Regions from separate parts of the Ensifer sp. EB106-03-01-XG145 genome, predicted to be linked through region 1. Evidence: predicted binding sites of a transcription regulator. Region 1 holds the regulator's gene; each other region holds the start of a gene.

Region 1 (4,209 bases):
GGTGCTCGGCTTCTGGATGATACCGTTGGGCCTCATCGTGCTTTCGCACGATATCCCATCCGTCCGCCGTCGCCGGCGTCGGCTGGCTGTCTGGTGGGCGCGCTGGCGCGGACGAGCCAATTCTTCGAACGGCTCGTGAACCGGAGCTATTGCGGTCAACCGTCCCGGATGCCTCGGCTTCGATTCTCTGCCAATTGATTCCCAGCGAAGCGGCTGAACCCTTTGTTGAGGGAGGCCGCCGAAAACTTTTCGGCAACCCATCAAACGCATAATGCGGTCGCGAATCAGGATGGGGACGCATGGCCAAAGCCACTACGAAACGTCGAAGCCGGAATTCCGGTCGGAGCAGGGGCAAACAAGGCGGTATGGCGCCGTGGTATCTGGCCGCCGCACTCACTGTCGGCGGCGTGGTCGCTTACGATCATCGCGCCGAACTGAAACATTGGCCGGTGGTATCGGACGTGGTCGCGTCCACGTCCCGACACGAGTCGAGGCCGAAGCCCGTTCGTGTCGCGCAGAAAGCGGACGAGCGTCCCGCGCAACAGGCGGAGAAGCGGAAGCCGAATCCGGTGACAAGAGTTGCCCTTGCCGCTCCGGTGCCGTCCGTTGACGTCGGCGCCAAGGCGCCGACACCCGTGGTGCGGCCCAGTGAGGAAGTGAAGACGGCATCCGTTCGCACGGATCAGTTTTATTTCTGCGGGATTCGCAACGACAACTGCGTGATCGACGGCGCCACCTTCCTGTACCACGGCGAAACGATCCGCGTCGCAGACGTCGATGCGCCGCGTATTCGCCAGGCAAGCTGCGACAAGGAACGTTCGCGCGGCTTCTATGCCAAGCAGCGCCTGCGCGAATTGTTGAATGCGGGTGACTTCAGGCTGGAAACGGCGAGCGGCCGTCAGGATGCCAAGGCCGGTGAAAAGCTGCGGCTGGTCACCCGCGGCGACCAGTCTATCGGGCGTGTGCTCGTATCCGAGGGGCTGGTGCGGCCGTGGACAGGACACGCGACGCCCTGGTGTTGAGGCCACCCCAGATGCGATCGGCGGAGGTTCGCGATCGCTCTGTGGAAAGTATCCGTCTTACAAATCGACGGCGCGTTTTTCGGAAAATGCCTCTTGCGGTTTTTCTGCAATCATTCTAAATCCGCGCCAACGCTCGGTTATCCGAGCTGTGAGGCCTCGTGGCGGAGTGGTGACGCAGAGGACTGCAAATCCTTGTACCCCGGTTCAATTCCGGGCGAGGCCTCCAATAACTCTCACCTCATTTTAGTGCGGATAGACGTTCTGCCTCAGGGCAGAGCGATTGTGTGTGTTTGCCTCCACACGCCCGCACAAGCCACGTCTTCTAAGCCACTATCGGATCTTATCGCTTCGGTGAAATCGGTAGAGGGGGAACGATGACTCCGCTGACATCAGCCGCATCGGTAGCGTCCGTCATCATCAAAACGGAGGCAATGGCATATATGAAGACGAAACTTGTCCTGACGGCCTTGGCCCTCTTCGCTGCGACCACATTTGAGGCGCAGGCAGAGGATCTGGTTTTCAAGCTGAAGAACAACACGGGCGCAGTGCTGACGAACTTCTATACGTCGCCTGTGGGCGTCAACGAGTGGGAAGACGATGTTTTCGGCCGGCAGGTGCTGAACCCAGGGGAAGACATGGAGATCACCATCGCCGACGGCCGGGAGGTCTGCAAGTACGACATGCGCTTCGAGTTCGAAGAAGGCTCCGGCCTCGATACGACCGAAGACATGCAGGACCTCTGCGAGCTCGGCGAGTACACCATCCACGAGTAAGAGGCGTGCCTTCAGGTCGCCTTCAATAAACAGAGCCTCGCAGCCGCAAGCGGTGGCGAGGCTCGGTCGGATGCCAGGTTTCCCTCGGAATCAGTGGTAGCGGCGGATCAGCCCGACGAGCTTGCCCTGGATCTTCACCCGATCGGGCCCAAAAATCCTTGTTTCGTAGGCAGGGTTCGCGGCTTCGAGCGCGATCGATGCGCCCTTGCGCCGGAAGCGCTTCAGCGTCGCTTCCTCATCATCCACGAGCGCCACGATGATATCGCCGGGATTGGCCGTATTGCCATTGCGGATGATCACGGTGTCGCCGTCGAAGATGCCGGCTTCGATCATCGAATCGCCCTTGACTTCGAGAGCGTAGTGTTCGCCGTTGCCGATCATGTCGAGCGGAACGGTAATGTCGTGCGTGTTATTCTGGATGGCCGAGATCGGCACACCGGCAGCGATGCGGCCCATGACCGGCACGGAAACCGATGTGTTGTCGGCCACGGGCGCGGGCTTCGGCGGTGCGGCAGGAGCGGCCACTGGCGGCTTGCCGAGGCTGCCCTCGATCACGCTGGGCGAGAAGCCGCGGCGGGGCTGCTGCTGGCTGGATACGTAAGCCTCCGGAAGCTTGATGACCTCGAGCGCGCGAGCCCGGTTCGGCAGACGGCGAATGAACCCGCGTTCTTCGAGTGCCGTGATCAGGCGGTGAATGCCGGACTTCGACGCCAGGTCGAGCGCATCCTTCATTTCATCGAAAGATGGTGGGACGCCCGACTCCTTCATGCGTTCGTGAATGAAGAGAAGCAATTCCTGTTGCTTGCGGGTCAGCATGGCACGTCGCTCCCAGAGGCGTGAAACAAATCAAGAACAGACACTATCTGTTCCATATGTGTTCCGCAAGTGCCTAAAATTCCGTGAACTCAGACAATTGGCGCGTCTGTGCGTGTCGATTGGTCACTTTTACGGGAGCAGAGCGGCTTTGGGCGATGATCGTGCCCAAACGGAGGGCGGCGGCGTAGCGCATTACGCGACGCACGGCGATTCGAACGAATCGCGAGCGTTTTTGTGCAAAGAGGCTAGGCCGGCTGCGTGGCGGCGCACGCGTCTTCGAATTCCTTCACCGTCTCGGCGCTGTTGTCTTCTGGAAGTACGGCATCCGCCGCATCGGTCGCGACCGGCCTGTCGCCATCATAGACGAACGACTGGATGTAGAACGCGATCGCACCCTTCCACACCTTGCGTCCATCGATCTGATGGCATGGCACGGCGCTCTCGAAATCGGTCTGAAGTTCGTCCACCGTGGCGGCGCTGAGCTTGACGTCAGGCATATTAGGCGATGCGACTATCGAAGCGAGAAGCAGGGCGGCAAGCACGGTGATCGTCCACTTTGATGCAAGGGTGGGACTACGGGGCGGTTAACGATGTGAACCGCGCTTTCGTTCCGAAGTCCAGCAAGCTTGGCGATCACTGTCATGTGTTCAACAGCTCTTTGGGTGCAGGCTGTGGCCGTTTTGCGCCAGGGGCACGCAGCGGCGAAGCCGCCTCAGCCTGGCGCGCCGTCCTTGCCGCAATCGCATGGGTTGCGCCAAGTCGCGGCCTCGCTACGGGCGTGCACAAATCCGTGTTGTGAAGATGTCGCACGTCTCGACAGGTAGTAAAAAAACGATAACTTTGCGGGAAAAATGGGGTGATTGCATGCGTAGATTGTCGTTGGCGGTTCTCTGTCTGTTGGTGGCGGCGGGAGCGGCCTCTGCTGAAGAAGGGCGTTCGAATATCTGGAAGGAGGTCAATGCCTGGACGGTGGGCTCCGATCCGTCCTTGGGCGGCTCGTGCTATGCGGCGACGAGCTACGACGCCGGAATGATCCTTCGAATCGGCTTTTACCCGAGAGGATCGGCGAACCTGGCGTTTCTTTCGATCGGCAATGCCGACTGGAAATCGATCGAGCCGCAGCGGGAGTATGACGTCGCCTTGCAGCTCGACCGTGGCCGCCAGTGGCCGGCTGTCGCGTTCGGCGTGGACCTCACAGGCTCGAAGGCTCTGGTCGTCAACTTCTCCAACACCGACTTCTTCACCGAATTCGTGCGCAAGAACACGCTGGCGCTGGCGTTCGAAGGGCGCGTCGTGGCGAGCCTCAGCCTGCGCGATTCGATGAAGGCCGTCAGCGAGATGTTCAAATGCCAGGAGGCGGTGATTGCGTTGATGCCAAACGGCGGGCAGGGGGCGGCCGCCGATCCGTTTGCGGGCGCCGGCGGGAATGCGCCAAACAATGACCCCTTTGCTGGCGGCGGCCAGACCAAGTCGTCGAAAGATCCCTTTGCCATGTGATCTTTGGCGTGAGCGTCGGTCCGCGGGGAGAGGTGAATATTCCTAAAATTTTGCATGGGTGCGGGTCACCCACCCTCGACAGTCACGCGGCGACCTATCAA
Region 2 (4,209 bases), 240 kb from region 1:
TGATGAGCAGCGAGGCGATATGCGCGCCGTCGACGTCGGCGTCAGTCATGACGACGATGCGTTCGTAGCGCAAATCCTCTTCGCGGTACTTGCTACGCGTGCCGCAGCCGAGTGCCTGAATGAGGTCGGTGATCTGCTGGTTGGCGCTGAGCTTTTCGCGGCCCGCGCTTGCGACGTTGAGGATCTTACCGCGGAGCGGCAGGATCGCCTGGTTGGCGCGGTTGCGTGCCTGCTTTGCCGATCCGCCTGCCGAGTCCCCTTCGACGATGAAGAGTTCAGCGCCTTCGGCCGTGTTCTGCGAGCAGTCCGCAAGCTTGCCCGGCAAGCGCAGCTTGCGCACTGCCGTCTTGCGGTTGACTTCCTTTTCCTTGCGCCGGCGCACGCGCTCTTCGGCGCGCTCGACCACCCAGTCGAGCAGCTTGGCGGCTTCTCCCGGATTGTCGGCAAGGTAGTGATCGAAGGGGTCGCGGAGCGCGTTTTCGACGATGCGCTGTGCCTCGACCGTCGCGAGCTTGTCCTTCGTCTGGCCGACGAATTCCGGTTCGCGGATGAAGACCGACAGCATGCCCGCCGCCGAGATCATCACGTCGTCAGTGGTGACGATCGACGCGCGCTTGTTCTGCGTCAGCTCGGCGTAGTTTTTCAGGCCCTTGGTCAGCGCGATGCGGAAGCCCGCTTCGTGCGTGCCGCCCTCGGGCGTCGGGATGGTGTTGCAGTAGGAATGGACCTGCTGGTCGCCACCATACCAGGTGACCGCCCATTCGAGCGAGCCGTGGCCGTTGGCCTTCTCCGACTTGCCGGCGAAGATCTCGCGGGTGACGGTGAATTCCTTCCCGAGTGTGGCGGCAAGATAATCCTTCAGGCCGCCCGGGAAGTGGAAGACCGCCTTGTCCGGGATCTCTGAGCCTTCCGGCAGCAGCGACGGATCGCAGGACCAGCGGATTTCGACGCCGCCGAAGAGATAGGCCTTCGAGCGCGCCATGCGGAAAAGCCGTCCGGGCTCGAAATGCGCATGCGGCCCGAAGATGTCCGGGTCCGGATGGAAACGAACGCGCGTGCCACGGCGATTGTGAACGTCGCCGAGTTCCTCGAGCCCACCCTGCGGAATGCCGCGGGAGAAGCGCTGCCGGTAGAGCTTGCGGTTGCGTGCGACCTCGACCTCGAGCGCATCGGAGAGCGCATTGACGACGGAAACGCCCACACCGTGAAGACCGCCCGACGTCTCATAGGCCTTGCCGTCGAACTTGCCGCCGGCATGGAGGATGGTCATGACGACTTCGAGCGTCGACTTGCCCGGGAATTTCGGATGGTTCTCGACCGGGATACCACGGCCGTTGTCCGTGACCGTCAGGAAGCCGTCGGCATCGAGGTGGACTTCGATGAAATTTGCATGACCGGCGACCGCTTCGTCCATCGAGTTGTCGATGACTTCGGCGAAGAGGTGGTGCAGCGCCTTCTCGTCGGTGCCGCCGATATACATGCCCGGACGACGACGAACTGGCTCCAGCCCTTCGAGCACCTCGATCGCCGAAGCATCGTAGTCGCTGCCGTCGCTACCCTTCGGGGCAGGGCGCGGCTCTTCGCGCGCGACTGGTGCCACTGGCACAGCCGGTTTGGCGCTCGGCTGTACGGGCTTTGGTTGCTCGGGCATTGAGAAGAGGTCGCTGTTGTCGTCCATGGGGCCGTTCGGATCGTTCCTGTCACTTGGGGAGAGGCCATAGCAAGACCTCGACTTTGCCGCCATCCCCCGGCGGTCGAATCACCTGAATTCTGCCAGACTCCCGCCGAAAGAGCGAACAAAAGGAGAATGCTGGCATCGCTTGCAGGTGAAATGCCGCCTTTGCGGCCCTGTTACGGAGCAAGTGTTGCTTTGGCGTCCGGGCGATGGCAAGGCTTCCGGCCAAAGAGGGAGCCCGTCATTGGCCGTGTCCACAACTGTTTTTCCGTTTCGCCGGCTTTTTCTGGCTGCGGCCTTCGCCGCAGGCGCTTCCGCGGCTCAAGCGCAGACATTGAAACCCTTCAAGGACGAGCTTTTCTCCTATGCCAAGGTGCTGCAACAAAATGATGGCGGCGACGACCTGACGGTGGAATATCAGGAACTGCGCGACATCAACGAACGGGACGAAATTCCGGAACGCCGGGTGAAGCGCGCCTATGTTTCGCTGGGCGTGAAAAGCGAGCAGGTCAACGAGACGCTCGACATTGGCGGTAGCTCGCTTGACGTGACCCGCGTCGGTCCGGACCGCGGCGCTGCCTTCACGGTGATCTTCATCCACGGCCGCGGTGGCGATCGCCGGCTCGGCACCAACGATTTTTCCTTCGGCGGCAACTTCAACCGGCTGAAGAACCTCGCCGTCGCCAATGGCGGAGTCTACTACGCGCCGAGCGTCCGCTCCTTCGACACGGCAGGCGCTGCGGATATTGCCGGCCTGGTCAAGCAGGTTTCCGAACGCTCCGGCGGTCGCCCCGTGGTGCTGGCCTGCGCCTCGATGGGAAGCTTCATCTGCTGGGGCGTTTCGCGCGATGCCTCCGCGGTCACGGCTCTCAGCGGCATGATGGTCATGGGTGGCGTAAGCGACCCCGATTTCACCAAGAGCGCCGCCTACAAGGCGAAGCTGCCCATGTTCTTCAGCCATGGCAGCCGCGACAGCGTCTATCCGGCCGAGAGCCAGAAAGCGCTCTATCGCACGCTGAAGGGCCAAGGCTACCCGACACGCTTCGTCCTCTTCGAAACCGGCTCGCACGGCACCCCGGTGCGCATGACCGACTGGCGCGATGCATTGAACTGGATCGGTCGCCGCTGACCTTTGTCCGCGCCGCTGACATTTGTTAACCAGCCCGACAGTTTCCGGGCGAGATTGTGGCCCGCGTTTCCACTCTGGAAAGTTGAAGACGTCATCATGCCCGGCAATTATGGCTGGGATGGAATTCATGGACGCGCGCACCGAGACACGGCACATTCCGCTGTGTGTGGATCTGGACGGTACTTTGTTGGCCGCCGATACGCTGTGGGAAGGTGCGGCGATCATTCTCTTGCGCAATCCGCTGATGCTCTTTCCCATGCTGTTCTGGTTGGCGAAGGGCAAGGCGCGGCTGAAGCATGAGGTGGCCTTGCGTTCCGGCCGCAAGGCTCAGGACTGGCCCTACCGGCAGGCCGTCATCGATCGGCTCGCCGAGGAGAGAAAGGCGGGCCGCGAACTGGTGCTCGTCACCGGCGCTGCACCGTCGGTCGCCAGAGACGTTGCCGATCATGTCGGACTTTTTTCCTCGGTCATGCATTCGACCGATGCGCTCAATCTGACGAGCAGCCGCAAGCGCCAGGCGTTGGTCGATCGTTTCGGCGACGGTGCCTTCGACTATATGGGCAACAGCCGTGACGATATCGCCGTTTTCGAGGTAGCGCGGCGTGCGATCGTGGTCGCCCCGGATGCTGCGGCGGAGAAGTGGCGCCGCAATCATGACGCGGAACGGCTGGAGACCGGCAAGGTGAGCGCGCTTGCGCCGTTGAAGTCCATCCGCGTGCATCAATGGGCGAAAAACGTACTCATCGGCGTGCCGATGATCCTCAATCATGAGGTGCTGCATTTCGACGCGATCATGAGCGTCATCGTCGCCTTCTTCGCCTTCAGCTTCCTCGCCTCGGCGGTCTATGTCATCAACGATCTTTCGGACCTCGCCAATGATCGCCGCCATGCAAAGAAGCGTCACAGGCCGCTCGCCAGCGGCCAGATGTCGGTGCCGACAGCGCTCATTCTTGCCGGCTGCCTCGTCCTGGCATCGCTGTCGCTGACGCTGTTGCTGCCATGGAAATTTGCCGGTGTGCTGGCGTTCTATGCCTGCGCGACGACTGCCTATACCTTCGTGCTGAAGCGCAAGCTGTTGGTCGACGTCTTCACGCTCGCCGGCCTCTACACCACGCGCATTGTTGCCGGTGCCGCGGCCACGGGCACGGAACTCTCCTTCTGGCTGGTCTCCTTCGCCATCTTCTTCTTCCTCAGCCTGGCGCTGGTGAAGCGCTATGTCGAGTTGCACGAATTCGACGACAAGGATGGCGGCAACGTTCCGGGGCGCGGCTATCTCGCTGTCGATTTCGAGATGGTGGGGCAGGCTGGCGTTGCTTCCGCTTTCACCTCGGCTCTGGTCCTTGCGCTCTACGTGCACAGCAAGGAACTCCAGGAAATGTACACCACGCCGTGGGCGCTGTGGCCG
Region 3 (4,209 bases), 910 kb from region 1:
GAATGGCGTCGGGATTGAGAATGACCGCAGCCGCTACGACCGGTCCTGCGAGCGGGCCGCGACCAGCTTCATCGGCGCCGGCGACCGGCCAAAATCCATCACCTCTTGCCGAGAGTTCAAAACTGAAATCGGGTGCTTCGATGATATCGGGAAAAAGGGGAGAATCGGACGACCTGCGAGACATAAGTCTAATTCGCATGATCGACCGATTCTCTTCAAGCCCCCAGGTCCGAGTGCGGCGGCGGACGGGGGGATGGCCGATGCCCCAGGCGGGGGCGGGGCACCGGAACTGTTTTGCGACCTTCTAGCGTTCACACCGGCTTGCCTGAGGGGAGCGGTGACAGCTCTCCCATTTCCCGGGCATCCTCGGCGCCTATCGCTGGCCACAAACCCGAAATAGCCATCGTGCGGCCATTCCGGAAAACCTTCAAAGAAGCGAGAGTTGCACCCCCGTTCCGAGCGGCGGCACGAACAGATCGTCGCGAAGCTGGCGGCGTGTCGGGTTGAAGCCGAGGCGCTTGGTGGCGAGATCGAAGCGGCGGCCGATCTGCCAGGCATAGGGGCCGGCGCCTTTCATGCGCTTGCCGAACTCGGCGTCATAGTCCTTGCCGCCACGCATGGAGCGGACGAGCGACATGACGTGGCGGTAGCGGTCCGGATAGTTGCGCAGAAGCCAGTCACGAAACAGCGGGCTGACTTCGAGCGGCAAGCGCAACAGCACATAGCTCGCCTCCGTCGCACCGGCCGTCCTTGCCGCTTCGAGAACCCGCTCGATCTCATGGTCGTTGAGCGCCGGGATGATCGGAGAGACGAGAACCCCGGCGGGGATGCCGGCCTCGGCAATGGCACGCATCGCCTCCAGCCGCTTGGGCGGCGTTGCGGCGCGGGGCTCCATTGTCCTCGCCAGCTTGCGGTCGAGCGTGGTGACTGAAATGCCGACCCGCGCCAGTCCCTTCTCGGCCATTGGCGCGAGGATGTCGATGTCGCGGGTGACCATCGCCGATTTGGTGACGATCATGACCGGGTGGTTGGCGTCCCTCAGCACTTCGAGGATCTGGCGCATGATGCGCCATTCCTTTTCAATCGGCTGATAGGGATCGGTGTTGGTGCCGATGGCGATGGGCCTGACCTTGTAATCCGGTCGCGCCAGTTCGCGCTCCAGGAGCCGCGCGGCATCCGGCTTGGCGAAGAGCTTCGCCTCGAAATCCAGACCCGCCGACAGGCCCATGAAGGCGTGTGTGGGGCGGGCGAAACAATAGATGCAGCCGTGCTCGCATCCGCGATAGGGGTTGATCGAACGGTCAAAGGAGATATCGGGAGATTCATTTCGGGTGATCACCGTCCGCGGCTTCTCGACCTGGACTTCGGTCTTGAAGGGGGGCAGATCTTCCAGGCTTTCCCAGCCGTCGTCGAAGCTTTCCCGCGCCTGCGGCTCGAAGCGGCCGGACGTGTTGAGCCCGGCGCCGCGTCCGCGGCGGCGGTCGATATCGATCCGCAAGCCTGTTGCGCTCATCATCGCTTCGGCGACATCTGCCGTATTGGCGGGCGCAAGCGCACCCTGCCTGATCTGAGACAGCTCGTTCATTGGAATCTCCCCGGAATCAGATCTTTGATCCCGTTTTGTTCTGATTATTTTCCTATCGCGAATGCGAGAACAATTCAAGAACAAAAAGCGGGAGCAGTACGTTTGGAGTTTCGTGCTCCCCGGTTTGGTTTTCAGCCAAGCCAGCAGTGCATGTAGCAATTGTGAGTGTGATGCGGTAGGACGGGCTATGCTGACGATCATCATGGAAACGCGGGACAACGAAGCCGAGCTGGTGCAGACGCTGTCGGTGCTCGTCGCCGGCGCCGTGGAGGGCCTCGTCAGTGATGTGATTGTCCTCGATCACGGCTCCAAGGACGGCTCGTCGCGTGTGGCGGAAGCGGCCGGCTGCCGCTTTCACGTCGATTGGAATCTCGGCGACGTCGTGCGTTCGGCGCGCGGCGAATGGCTGATGCTGCTCGAACCCGGTGCCCGTCCGATCGGCCGGTGGATCGACGAGCTTGCCGAATACGTCTCGCTCAACAGGGCGCCCGCGCGCTTCTCCGATTCCAGAATGCACCGCAAACCGTTCTTCCGCCGCCTGATCCGGCGAAGAAAGCCGCTGGAAACGGGTTTCCTGGTGAACAAGCATGATGCGCTCGCAGCGGCCGATGGCAATCGATGCCTCGGCGACATGACGAATGTCCGGGCGGTCCGCAAACTCTCGACGGAGCTCGTTCCGGCCTGGGTCGTCACCGAAAGCAAGCCGACGCCGGGACGCTCCTGATCGCTGTGCACTAAAAAGGTGCCAGTCCCAGGGGACGGCACCTCAAGGTGGCTCTCAAATGACCTTGTCTGGTAAATTTCTTGCCGGGCAGCATTCTGGCTGCACGTCGTATCCCCTTGTTCTCCCCGCCCGGGGATATCGGCGGGGAGGCGTCTTTGCAGCCTGAAAAGAAACGTGCGGCGTCCGATCTTCGGTGGGCTGATGATCGGACGCTAAAGGCACGAAAAATGGCTGTCAGTTCCAAAGGTAACAGACGGGCCGAAAGTGCGATGGGACGTGGAGGATCCGGGCTTAACCGCGTTTGAGGTGCTCGTCGAGCCGGGGCATGATCTCGACGAAATTGCAGGGCATGTGCCGGTAATCGAGCTGCTGCTTCAATATGCCGTCCCACGCATCGCGGCAGGCGCCGGGTGAGCCGGGCAGAACGAAAATGAAGGTGGCGTTGGCAACGCCGCCGGTTGCGCGTGACTGGATCGTCGAGGTGCCGATCTTCTCGTAGGAGATCCGATGGAAAACCTCGGAGAAGCCGTCCATGCGCTTTTCGAACAGCGGCTCCAGCGCCTCCGGCGTCACGTCCCGGCCGGTGAAGCCCGTGCCACCGGTCGTGATCACCACGTCGATCGTCGGTTCGAGCGTCCAGGCCTTCACCTGGTCGTAAATCTGCGCCCGATCGTCCGGCACGATCGCGCGCGCTTCCAGGCGATGACCTGCGTCGCGCACCCGCGCCTCCAGCGTGTCGCCCGATTTGTCGTCGGCGAGCGTGCGGGTGTCGGACACCGTGAGGACAGCAATTCCGACGGGAACGAAGGGGCGTTTTTCGTCGATGCCAGCCATTCTACTTGCCTCTTCCTATCGTGTTGCAGGCGAGAACGTACCAGCCGGGCTGCGCCTCCGAAAGAGTACGCGCTGTCGCAGCCGCACGCTCACCGTTGTCGAAAATGCCGAAGCAAGTGGCGCCTGAGCCCGACATCCGAACCAGCAGGGCCCCGGCCTCCATCAGCGACTGGCAGACGTCGCCGATGACAGGCTGCAGCTGCTGCGCCGGCGGCTGCAGATCGTTGCGCATCGTTGCCATTGCCGCCAGCCACGCGTCGAGCGTTCCCGAAGCCTGAGGCAAAACGAGCGGCGCATTGGTCTTGTTCGCGAGCGTCCGGAACACCACCGGCGTCGAAACGGCAACGAGCGGATTGACCAGTACGAGGGGCAGGGATGGAAGGTCGGCAAGCGGCGTGATGTCCTCACCGATGCCTTTCGCCACGAGAGGAATGCCGGCGAGGCACATCGGTACGTCGGCGCCGAGCGCCAATGCCATTGCATCGAGGCGGGAGGGTTCGATCGCGGCGTGCCAAAGTTGGAGAAGCCCAAGAAGCGTCGCCGCCGCGTCGGCGGAACCGCCGCCGATGCCGGAAGCGAGGGGCAAATTCTTTTCGAGATGCAGATGAACAGGGCCGGCAGCGGCGAGGTTGCGGGACCGCAGTTCCTCACGCAGGACATCTCGCGCCTTTAGGACCAGATTGCCGCCCTGGGCGCTGGCATCCATTGGCAGTTCTGCGGCAAAGGGCCCCGATACGGTAAAGAGGTCGGCGTCTGCCGATGCAAAGCCGATCCGGTCGCCGCGATCGGCAAAGGTGACGAGGCTTTCGAGAAGGTGGTGGCCGTCGGCCCGCTGGCCGACGACGTGGAGCGCCAGATTGATCTTTGCGGGCGCCGCGCGCGTCAGCGTGAAGCCCGCGATGCCGTCATCAATCATGGATCGATCAGGACTTCTTGTCCGGCGCCGGCGCTTCCGCTTCCGGGGTCACCTTCTTCGGCGCGGTTTCCTTGGCATCGGCGGAGGCCGGAACCTCTTCCTTCAGCGGCGGCAGGCCGTTTTCGATCTTCGCCTTGATCTTCGGGATCT
Region 4 (4,209 bases), 1.5 Mb from region 1:
CGGCAATGCGCTGTTGGCTTCGGTGCCGCTCGGCCGGCCCTTCATGCTGCGCCTCTGGGGCGAGCGTCTCTGGTTCACCGATGCCGAACAGCCGCGCCTTGGCGAGCGTTTCGCGATCGGCGCCGTCATCGAGACCGAGGCGGGCCCCTTCGTCGCCGTCTCCACCCATCTTGAAAGCGCGACGACCGCGGCCTACCGCGAGCGTCAGGTCAGGGAATTGATCGATGCGCTCGACGAAGCCTTTCCGGGCCTGCCGGTGCTGATCGGTGGTGATCTCAACACCGGCAACCATGCTGGCGGCGACTTCGAAGCCGAAGGGCTCTTTGCCATGAGCGCCGCCCGCGGCTTCGCCCGTCACGGCGGAGCACTTGAGGTGATGACGACCCGGCCGAGCCTGATCACCCGTTGGCCGGAGCGGGCGATGAAGCTCGACTGGTTCCTCGCGCGCGGCCTGAAGATCGGCGAAACCAGGATCATTCCCTCGCTCGATGAAACCGGCCGGCCGCTTTCGGATCACGATCTCATCACCTGCGTGGTCGAAGGCTTCGAATAGGCTCAGCTCTCCTTGCTTAAGGCACGCCCGCATTCTACATGTCGAGGGCTTTTCCAGTGCGGGAGAGGGCAGCGGTTTTCTCGTCCTCTTCCGTTCTGACGATTTGAAATCGATCACGCTTGACGTGATCCACAGGGGACGGGAAGATGGCGAAAATCGTCAATGTCGGGGTCCAGATGGACCATGTGTCGGGCATCAACATCGCGGGTGATTCCACCTTCGCCATGAGCCTCGAGGCACAGTCGCGCGGCTACCGCCTCTTCCACTACACGCCCGAAAAACTGTCGCTGCGCGACGGCAAGGTCTATGCGAGCGTGCAGCAGATGACGCTGCGCGACGTCAAGGGCGATCACTTCACGCTGGGCGAAGCCGAACGCGTCGATCTGTCGACCATGGACGTCATCCTGCTCCGCCAGGATCCGCCCTTCGACATGGGCTACATCACCTCGACGCATCTTCTGGAACGCCTGCATCCGAAGACGCTGGTCGTCAACGATCCGGCCTGGGTGCGCAATTCGCCGGAGAAGATCTTCGTCACCGAATTCGCCGACCTGATGCCGAAGACGCTGATCACCCGCGACCCCCAGGAGATCGCCAGCTTCCGCCAGGAGATGGGCGACATCATCTTGAAGCCGCTCTACGGCAATGGCGGCGCCGGTGTCTTCCATTCGACCCGTGACGACCGCAACCTGTCTTCCCTTCTGGAAATGTTCGGCCAGATGTTCCGTGAGCCCTTCATCGCCCAGGAATACCTGCCGGCGGTACGCAAGGGCGACAAACGCATCCTGCTCGTCGATGGTGAGCCGGTCGGCGCCATCAACCGCGTTCCGGCCGAACATGATGCGCGCTCCAACATGCATGCCGGCGGTCGGCCGGAGGCGACCGAGCTTACGGCGCGCGAAAGGGAAATCTGCGCCCGCATCGCTCCGGCGCTGAAAGCCCGCGGCTTCCTCTTCGTCGGCATCGACGTCATCGGCGACTACATGACCGAGATCAACGTCACGTCGCCGACCGGCATTCGCGAAGTCAAGAAGTTTGGCGGCGCCGATGTTGCGAGCCTGCTCTGGGATGCGATCGAGCGCAAGCGCGCCTGATCCGGCGCTTTCGGTAGAACCTGTCTCCGGATGACGGAGATTGCCGCGGGCTTCCGCCCGCGGCTGCGGCGTTGTGCCCTTGCCAACGACTGCGCGTAGGTCTCGCCTCAGATGTTCCGTAATTGTTCTTGTTTTTGTGCGTGAACCGTGCAAGGCTCCGTCTTGCAACCCAAGGCGGTTGCGGCGCCCGTAATGGCGGGCAGCCCGGGCGAGGGAGCAACCATGGTCGCGCGCGTCAGCACGGTCGCATTTCAGGGTATCGAGGGACTGCCGGTTGATGTGCAGGTGATGGTCGCGCCGGGCAAGGTCGGCATGCAGATCGTCGGCCTGCCGGACAAGGCCGTCGCCGAAAGCCGCGAGCGGGTGCAGGCGGCGCTTCATGCTTCCGGCCTGGCGCTGCCGGCCAAGCGCGTCACTGTCAATCTCGCCCCCGCCGACCTTCCCAAGGAAGGCAGCCATTTCGATCTCGCGATCGCGCTCGGCCTGATGGCGGCGCTCGGCGCCATTCCCGGCGATGCGCTCTCACCCTATGTCGTGATCGGCGAGCTCAATCTCGACGGCACCATTGCCGCCGTTGCCGGCGCCCTTCCCGCCGCGATCGGCGCCAATGCGCTCGGCAAGGGGCTGATCTGCCCGGCCGAAAGCGGGGCGGAGGCGGCCTGGGCAGGTGCGGAGATCGACATTCTCGCGCCGCGCAGCCTGATCGCGATCGCCAATCATTTCCGCGGCACGCAGGTGCTGTCGCGGCCCCAGGCCGCGATCCGCTCGGGCGCTGCCAACCTTCCCGATCTCGCCGACATCAAGGGACAGGAAAGCGCCAAGCGGGCGCTGGAGGTGGCTGCTGCTGGCAACCACAATCTGCTGATGGTGGGACCGCCGGGGTCGGGGAAATCGATGCTCGCCGCGCGGCTGCCGTCGATCCTGCCGCCGCTCAATCCGGCCGAGCTGCTCGAAGTGTCGATGATCCACTCGATCGCCGGGCAGTTGCCGGGCGGCAAACTCTCGGACCGGCGGCCGTTCCGCACGCCGCATCACTCCGCAACCATGGCCGCCATGGTCGGTGGCGGCTTGCGCGCCAAGCCCGGCGAGGCCTCGCTCGCCCATCATGGCGTCTTGTTCCTGGACGAGTTTCCGGAATTCGCGCCGCAGGTGCTCGACGCACTGCGCCAGCCGCTCGAAACCGCAGAATGCATTATCGCCCGCGCCAATCACCGGGTGAGCTATCCCGCCGCCATCCAGCTCGTCGCCGCCATGAACCCCTGCCGCTGCGGCATGGCGGGTGAGCCCGGACGTACCTGCGCCCGCGGCCCGCGCTGCATGACCGATTACCAGGCGCGCATCTCCGGTCCGCTGATGGACCGCATCGATATCCGCATCGACGTTCCGGCCGTCAGCGCCGCCGATCTGTTGAAGCCGGCCGCAGCCGAACGCAGCGAGGTCGTCGCCCGTCGGGTTGCCCGCGCCCGCGCCTTGCAGGTCGACCGCTTCGCCGCCCTCGGCCATCCGGAACTGACCAGCAACGCCCGCTGCTCGACCTCGATGATCGAGAAGATCGCCGAGCCGGATCCATCGGGCCTGCAGCTCCTCCGGGACGCCGCCGAAAAGATGAAATTCTCCGCCCGCGGTTACCACCGCGTGCTGAAGGTCGCGCGCACACTTGCGGACCTCGACGGCGCGCCGACCGTCGGGCGTATCCATCTGGCCGAAGCGATCTCCTACCGCATTGCCGGCGAGAGACTGCAGGCGGCGGCATAGCGGCGCTTGCCGGTCGGTTCGTCCGCGCTAATGTTGTTCTGGAAGCCAGCATCGGGTTGTGACATCCCGCGTCTCGTTCCGCATGCGTCAGTATTGGGAGCAATTTCCTGGTAGCGGCAGGCGGATCTGACGCGGCCGGTATCAGCTTTACAGCGGAAGAGAGGGGTAATGCGGCCCTTTCTTCCGTTGCGATTTCCCTTCGACAACCGGAGCGAGGTGAACAGCCGATGACGGATGCATCAAGGGACCGAAGAACCGATCGCGCCGATCGTCTGATAAAGGCATCTCCACGGACGATCTACGCCGCGCTCGTCGATGCCGCTGCAGTGGCTGTCTGGTTGCCGCCCGATGGCATGAAGGGGCAGGTGCTCGCTTTCGAGCCACATGCCGGTGGCGCCTTCCGCATGGCGCTGATCTATGAGGCGCCGGATGACACGACGCAGGGCAAGACCTCGGATCAGACCGATGTCGTTTCAGGCCACTTCGTCGCGCTCGAACCGGATCGGCGCGTGGTGCAGGAGACCGCGTTCCAATCGGACGATCCGGCCTTTGCCGGGGTAATGCGGATAACCTGGGCGCTGGAGCCGGTGCCCGACGGTACGCGCGTCAGCGTCACCTGCGAAAACGTCCCTGAGGGGATTTCCAAGGAGGATCACGACGCCGGCCTGCGCTCGACGCTCGCCAATCTTGCAAGCTTCACGGAGCAGGCTGCTTGAGCGGAGCCGCTGATCAATTGGCAGAACAAAAAGGGCGCCTGCAGGCGCCCTTTCCGATCGCGGGAGAAGCTGTGGCTTAACCGCCGAGGCC

What was found. The regulator LexA, encoded in region 1, represses DNA repair genes until DNA is damaged. The targets are predictions, from matches to a motif close to TGTTCNNNNTGTGTTCNG.
Region 2: parE (DNA topoisomerase IV subunit B) is a predicted target of LexA. The motif match lies at 1,793-1,810, and genes of this name have one in related genera.
Region 3: AC3WWH_RS04020 (PA0069 family radical SAM protein) is a predicted target of LexA. The motif match lies at 1,651-1,668, and genes of this name have one in related genera.
Region 4: AC3WWH_RS01340 (YifB family Mg chelatase-like AAA ATPase) is a predicted target of LexA. The motif match lies at 1,760-1,777, and genes of this name have one in related genera.

The regions. Positions count from the first base shown of each region.
Region 1 covers NZ_JBYTEC010000001.1:1,744,104-1,748,312, forward strand. The annotation lists gene AC3WWH_RS08515 (hypothetical protein) at 1-139, shown strand, start outside; gene AC3WWH_RS08520 (thermonuclease family protein) at 300-1,022, shown strand; tRNA gene AC3WWH_RS08525 (tRNA-Cys) at 1,175-1,248, shown strand; gene AC3WWH_RS08530 (hypothetical protein) at 1,463-1,795, shown strand; gene lexA (transcriptional repressor LexA) at 1,886-2,611, opposite strand; gene AC3WWH_RS08540 (hypothetical protein) at 2,857-3,153, opposite strand; gene AC3WWH_RS08545 (hypothetical protein) at 3,413-4,108, shown strand; gene AC3WWH_RS08550 (hypothetical protein) at 4,117-4,209, shown strand, end outside.
Region 2 covers NZ_JBYTEC010000001.1:1,505,758-1,509,966, forward strand. The annotation lists gene parE (DNA topoisomerase IV subunit B) at 1-1,678, opposite strand, end outside; gene AC3WWH_RS07400 (alpha/beta hydrolase) at 1,920-2,804, shown strand; gene AC3WWH_RS07405 (UbiA family prenyltransferase) at 2,932-4,209, shown strand, end outside.
Region 3 covers NZ_JBYTEC010000001.1:830,188-834,396, forward strand. The annotation lists gene rnhB (ribonuclease HII) at 1-184, opposite strand, end outside; gene AC3WWH_RS04020 (PA0069 family radical SAM protein) at 428-1,585, opposite strand; gene AC3WWH_RS04025 (glycosyltransferase family protein) at 1,773-2,309, shown strand; gene moaB (molybdenum cofactor biosynthesis protein B) at 2,601-3,143, opposite strand; gene AC3WWH_RS04035 (4-(cytidine 5'-diphospho)-2-C-methyl-D-erythritol kinase) at 3,145-4,059, opposite strand; gene AC3WWH_RS04040 (tetratricopeptide repeat protein) at 4,067-4,209, opposite strand, start outside.
Region 4 covers NZ_JBYTEC010000001.1:255,374-259,582, forward strand. The annotation lists gene AC3WWH_RS01330 (endonuclease/exonuclease/phosphatase family protein) at 1-553, shown strand, start outside; gene gshB (glutathione synthase) at 700-1,647, shown strand; gene AC3WWH_RS01340 (YifB family Mg chelatase-like AAA ATPase) at 1,870-3,402, shown strand; gene AC3WWH_RS01345 (SRPBCC domain-containing protein) at 3,630-4,118, shown strand; gene cysK (cysteine synthase A) at 4,195-4,209, opposite strand, start outside.